2 regions of the Litoribacterium kuwaitense genome follow, and region 2 is predicted to be linked to the other one. Evidence: predicted binding sites of a transcription regulator. Region 2 holds the regulator's gene; the other holds the start of a gene.
What was found. The regulator NrdR, encoded in region 2, represses ribonucleotide reductase genes. The targets are predictions, from matches to a motif close to AACACNATATATNGTGTT.
Positions count from the first base shown of each region.

Region 1: a site for NrdR is predicted at 1,496-1,513, ahead of G4V62_RS05740 (anaerobic ribonucleoside triphosphate reductase). Genes of this name have one in related genera too.

Region 1 covers NZ_JAALFC010000006.1:24,118-27,546, forward strand. The annotation lists gene adhP (alcohol dehydrogenase AdhP) at 203-1,225, shown strand; gene G4V62_RS05740 (anaerobic ribonucleoside triphosphate reductase) at 1,565-3,429, shown strand, end outside.
Region 2 covers NZ_JAALFC010000012.1:34,236-37,664, reverse strand. The annotation lists gene speD (adenosylmethionine decarboxylase) at 623-1,009, shown strand; gene G4V62_RS08605 (cytosolic protein) at 1,151-1,549, shown strand; gene nrdR (transcriptional regulator NrdR) at 1,641-2,126, shown strand; gene G4V62_RS08595 (replication initiation and membrane attachment family protein) at 2,142-2,561, shown strand; gene G4V62_RS08590 (replication initiation and membrane attachment family protein) at 2,480-3,429, shown strand, end outside.

The sequences.
Region 1 (3,429 bases), on a different contig from region 2:
GGTAGTCAAAGAAATCATAGTGATGAGGATCTTTTGCAGGTTATTTTTCATAAGATTTGATGGCGTACACTCAGTTTCCAGAAATAAACTCGTTTAAATTTAATGCGATATGGAGAAAACTTGAATGAATCATCATGGCGTATTATAATAAGAATGTAAAGTTTGTGAAAAAGTGAGCAAACAAATTGTGGGGGTGCTTTTTATGAGAGCAGCAGTTGTAAATTCTACGAAAGACAAACTTGTTGAAGTAAAAGACGTGACGTTGCGCCCGTTAAATACTGGTGAGGCTCTTGTTGATATTGAGTTTTGTGGTGTCTGCCATACCGATCTCCATGTTGCCCAAGGCGATTTTGGCGAAGTGCCTGGACGTGTGCTTGGTCATGAAGGCGTAGGCATTGTAAAAGAAATTGCTGATGATGTCACTAGCTTGAAAGTTGGCGATCGCGTCAGTGTGGCGTGGTTTTTTGAAGGATGCGGGGCATGCGAATATTGTGTGACCGGTCGCGAAACGTTCTGTCGTGATGTGAAAAATGCTGGTTACAGCGTCGATGGTGCGATGGCGGAGCAATGTATCGTCGCAGCTGATTATGCCGTCAAGGTACCAGATGCCTTGGATCCACAGCAAGCAACAAGTATTACATGTGCGGGTGTGACTACTTATAAGGCGATTAAAGTCTCCAATGTCCGACCTGGTGAATGGATCGTTATTTTTGGGGCTGGTGGTCTTGGGAACTTAGCGATCCAATATGCTAAACAAGTATTTAATGCTAAAGTCATTGCTGTTGATATTAACGACGATAAATTACAGCTGGCAAAAGAAGTTGGCGCAGATGTGACTTATAACGCGAAAAAAGTCGCAAACGTCGATGAAGCCATTCAAAAAGACTTCGGTGGCGCGCATGCTGCTGTTGTGACGGCTGTATCAAAAGCGGCTTTTAACCAAGCTGTGAATGCCGTTCGTCCGACATCTAAAGTGGTTAATGTCGGTTTGCCACCTGAAAAGATGGACTTGGACATCATTAAAAGTGTCCTCGATGGAATTGAAGTCATCGGGTCCCTCGTTGGAACGCGAAAAGATTTAGAAGAAGCGTTTATGTTTGGTGCGGAAGGGAAAGTCGTTCCAGTCGTTCAACCGCGAAAACTAGAAGAAATCAATGATATCTTTCACGAAATGGAAGAAGGGACGATTCAAGGCAGAATGGTCATTGATATGAAAATGAAATAAGGTCTTGTCACAAGCGAAGGCGTTGTCGAGGAACAATTCCTTCGTTTTTTTATCGTTTCCATCTGCATACGTTTAACTATGTAAGAAAATAGTGCGCTGTCACCACTTTTTTGATGAGCAAAATATTGCTTTTGAAGTTCAATCTCTCTTTAACATTTACATCATCATAGAAAAAATGAGTGATTTAAACAAACTGTCACAAAATATACATGTGAAATTGGCCAATTTCTATATAGGATATAACTATATGTAGTTGTTTGGTGGATTTGTTATACTATATATAGGATTTTATATTTGAGTTAGACCATAATAACAGTTTGGTTAGAGAGGGAGTAAATCATGGCACCAAAGAACGATTTTTATGTCAGTGAAACAGATGAATTAATGACCATCTTTGATGAAATTGTCTCAAATTCAAACCAAGACCTCATGCAGGAAAATGCAAATGTCGATGGGCGCTCTCCGTGTGGACAAATGAACAAATTTGCGAGTGAAAGTGCCAAATTATATGCAAAAAAACATTTACTCAGTAACGAAGCGAACGAGGCAATGAAGGAAAACTACATTCACATACATGACCTTGATTATATGCCGACGGGAACGACGACATGTTGTCAAATCCCTTTAGGAAAGCTGTTGGAACAAGGTTTTAATACAGGGCATGGTCACATGCGTCCTCCACAAACGATCATGAGTGCGCTAGCTTTAGCGGCGATTGCTTTTCAAAGTAATCAAAATCAACAGCATGGCGGGCAAAGCTTCCAAGCGTTTGATTACGACTTAGCGCCATATGTCAAAAAAACCTTTCAAAAAAGGCTACATAAGCTTCAAGGGTACAACCTTCAGCTTTCGCAGGACGAATTGGAGAATCTAGCATGGGAAGACACGAATACGGAGTGTTATCAAGCTTGTGAAGCTTTTATTCATAATTTAAACAGCCTGCATTCTCGAAGTGGCGGTCAAGTTCCGTTTACGTCGATTAATTACGGGACAGATACGAGCACTGAAGGGAGAATGATCGTAAGAAATTTGTTATTGGCTACACAAGCCGGTTTAGGAAATGGTGAAACGCCAATTTTTCCGATTCAGATATTCAAAATGAAAAAAGGTGTTAACTTTTTTCAAGAAGATCCGAATCACGATTTATACCAATTGGCATTAAAAACGACTGCCAAGCGTCTGTTTCCGAATTTTAGCTTTATCGACGCGCCTTTTAATTTAGCCTATTATAAAAAAGACAACCCCGACTCAGAAGTGGCCTATATGGGATGCCGCACGCGTATTATGGCAAATCGACACGGTGAAGAAAATAGTGTAGGACGAGGGAATTTGTCTTTTACAAGTATTAATTTAGTTAAAATCGCTTTAACATCGGCAACGATTGCAGCGTTTATGCACAAATTGGACAGCTACACCGATGTCGTCATTCGCCAATTGTATGATCGGTATGTATTTCAGGCGCAAAAACTTGTGAAAAACTTCACATTTTTGCATGCTGAAGGTGTTTGGAAAGGAAGTACTGAACTACAGGCGAATGACCATTTGGAAAACGTTTTAAAGCAAGGAAGTTTAAGTGTAGGATTTATCGGACTTGCCGAATGCTTAGTTGCACTAACAGGTAAGCACCATGGTGAGTCAGATGAAGCACAAAGTTTGGGTGAGGAGATTGTCGCCTTTTTAAGGGAAAAATGTGATCAAGCGTCTGAGCAGTATGATTTAAATTATTCTTTAATCGCCACACCAGCCGAAGGATTAAGCGGAAGATTTACGAAGCAGGATCAGGCTGATTTTGGCGAAGTGAAAGGTGTAACCGATCGAGCGTACTATACAAATTCTTTCCACATCCCTGTGTATTATCCAATCTGCGCAATAGAGAAGATCAAAAAAGAAGCAGTCTATCATTCTTACACGAATGCAGGGCATATTACGTATATTGAGGTGGATGGAGATGTCAGTAAAAACATTCAAGCGTTAGATACGCTCATAAAAGCAATGGCAGAAAGCGGTGTTGGCTATGGCAGTATTAATCATCCAGTCGATCGATGTAAAAACTGTGGTTATAGCGGAATCATTGCTAACGAATGTCCTACATGTCAAACAACGGACTTTGTACACATTGAACGAATTCGCCGTATTACAGGCTATCTCGTTGGGACGATGGATAAATGGAATACAGCTAAAACGAAGGAAGAAGATGATCGTGT
Region 2 (3,429 bases):
TTCTCATAAATATCATTCATTACATACCTCGCGCAATAATGCCTTCCTCATTCATTTTTTTCTCATCTAATAAAGCTTAGGTCACCACCTCCATAAACCATCGTGAATTGAGCGATTTTCGCATATCCTTTAGCAATCGTTATCTATAAAAGCGTTTTTCTAAATGAATAAGTCATATGTAAAAAAGTGGTTTTTATATAAGCAAAAAAAGCTTGCCAAGATCGTGTTATAGCGCATAAAATAGAACAGGCTGGCACTTATGAAGACAAGAAGCTTCACAGTCATAGACAACAAATTACGGTGATACAGAAAGAATGTGGCTAAACCATTCGAAATGTTTAGCATAGACTGCCGAAGTATCAACGTATAGCCTTTTCGGTTTCTTGCTGCTTTAGGTAGCGATGAAAAAATTGCTTTGTCTTGCTGTTTTTTATTGCTGTAACTGTTGTAAAATACGGAGCAGTGAGTAAAATAATATTTAGGATTACATCATCTCAAACATCAAAGCAATTGGATGAAGCTGCTAAAAGGGTTAGGACCTCTTTGGACTAACTTTCCCCCATGGTAGTGCAAAAGAACATTCAAGGGCAATGAAAGTTTTATGAATAAGGGGGAAGTGACTATGGAAACATTTGGTCGTCACGTCATCGCAGAGCTTTGGGGTTGTCATGTAGATAAATTGAATGATATGAAATACATTGAAGAAACTTTTGTTGAAGCGGCGTTGCAAGCTGGTGCTGAGGTAAGGGAAGTTGCCTTTCATAAGTTCGCACCACAGGGTGTCAGCGGGGTCGTTATTATTTCGGAATCACACCTAACCATTCACAGCTTTCCTGAGCACGGTTATGCGAGCATCGATGTATATACGTGCGGTGATCAAATTGATCCTAATGTAGCTGCTCATTATATTGCTCAAGAACTGGAAGCATCAACCAATGAAACCATTGAAATTCCTAGGGGCACAGGACCTATTCAAGTGAAGGAAAGCAATGCAAAAGCGTTGTCATAAACTATATGAATAAGGTACACTAGAAGAGGTGAATCATCGCCTCTTTTTTTGTTTGTAAATAAACATATCATGTTAAACTTTGATAAAGAGAGCGGGCAGAACAGTGATCGTAGGATTGAATGAATGGACGGAGGGGTAAAGATGAATTTTAGACAATTTTTCGATAAATATTTTAACTCTCACTCAGAGTCTAGAGAGAAGCACTGGGATGAAAAGTTGCAAACAAGGTATTATAAGGCGAATAAATCGCAAACGGTCGATGCTGTCGCTGCAATGTTTAAAAAAGAGAAGCAGTATGAAGTTACTTCTATTCAAAAGGAACGGGGAGAAATTGGGGCGACCATTCGGGGAGGTAAAAAAGCATTCGTTGTTGTCACAATCATTGAGGTTCGTCCATATAAGACGGCTGTCGATTTCTCTGTGACATCTTCAACAGTGTTGCCGTTTGATTTTGGCTCATCCCACAAAAAGATCACTCGCCTATACGATCAACTAGACAAAACGCTCACATTCATAGGAACAGGATTAAGTAACGGTTAATTTGGTAACGACATACCCTTTTCAAATGTGGCAGATTGCTTTAAAGTAATGATACATAAAACTAACGTGACCACTTTTGGGAGGGAGTGTTATGAAGTGTCCGAACTGTGGAAAGAACAGTTCTAGAGTTCTGGATTCCAGACAAGCTGACGAAGGACATTCGATTCGTCGTCGGCGAGAATGTGAAGAATGTAATTATCGCTTCACGACCTTTGAAAAGGTAGAAGCGATGCCTTTGCTCGTCATAAAAAAAGAAGGCACCCGTGAAGAGTTTAGCCGTGAAAAGATGGTTAGGGGTTTAGTAAAAGCCGTTGAAAAACGACCTGTTTCAATGCAGGTGCTTGAGAACGTGTCTCGTGAAATTGAAAAGGAGCTACGAAGCCCAGGCGTTTCTGAGGTCACTTCCGAGGAGATTGGTGAACTGGTTATGGATCACCTTGCCAAAGTTGATGAAGTCGCATACGTTCGCTTTGCGTCCGTGTATCGACAGTTTAAAGATGTAAATACATTTCTTGATGAGCTAAAGGATTTAATTAAACAGGAGCAAACCGTCGACGATCCGAAAGAACATAAGTAAGGATAGGTGATGGCCGTGACCGAGCATTGGAAGGAAGTGCTCCCAGTCGATTCGTATCAGATTATGGCCCATGGCACTCTGCAAGGAGAGGCGCATGCGGCTCTTCACCTTCTCTATCAACCGCTCGTTGGCGCTTCGGCAATTAGTTTCTATCAGACGCTTCTCTCGGAGTATCTACGATGCCCAGGGAGGCAAGCGATTCATACGCATCATTTTCTAATGAATATGCTTCACGTGAATATGTCACAACTGTTTGAAGCTAGACGATCGCTTGAAGGGATTGGGCTTTTGAAGACGATGCGTAAAAAACTTCCACTCAACAACACTTCGTCTATCAGCTTCAAGCGCCTCTCATGCCCGCTGAGTTTTTTTCGGACGGGCTTCTTAATATTTTTCTGTATCAACGTATTGGAAAAACGGCTTACAATCAGGTGAAACAATTGTTTGAAATTCCTGATCTGTCATTGGAAGCGTATGAAACCGTTACTCGTCCGTTTAATGACGTGTTTAAAAGTGTTCAATTCTCGGAATTAAAGTCTGTAGAGACACCGCCGTTGACTGAAGGTAAAACCTATGAGCAGTCGAATCATTCGACAGGCCCTGAAATTAGTGACGATGTTTTTGACTTTCAGTTGTTTTTATCCGGTTTATCTGAATTGATGATTCCGAAAGAAGCAGTGACACCTGATGTGAAAGCAGCCGTCTATAAGCTAGCTCTAGCTTACGGTATTCACGCGACAGAAATGAAAAAAGTTGTGATGAGTGCGTTAACGCAATACGATGAGATTGATATTGAGCTGCTCCGTAAACAGGCAAGAGAATGGTATCAATTTGAAACAGGCGAGACGCTTCCACACTTTATTCATCGCATCCAGCCTGCCCCGCAGCAGGAATTTGTCGAGCAAGTACCCAAAAACGAAGAAGATCGGCTCATTCAAGCATTGGAGCAATCTTCCCCTTATCAGCTCCTATGTGATTGGTCTGGCGGAGCAAAGCCCTCCGAGGCAGATTTGCGGATGGTGGAGGAAGTGATGTTTCAGCAGAAGCTCACCCCAGGCGTCGTCAATGTTCTTCTCTACTATGTCATGCTAAAAAGTGATATGAAGCTGAATCGAGGCTACGTAGAAAAAATTGCTGGACACTGGTCCCGTAAACATATTTCTACAGTGCGCGAAGCGATGACGCTTGCTAAAGAAGAGCATGCAAAATATAAGCAATGGCAGGAGGAGAAGCGTCAGCCCTCTGCCGCTAAAAAAACGGCCATTCGCGCTGAAAAGCTCCCATCGTGGGCGAATGAATCGCG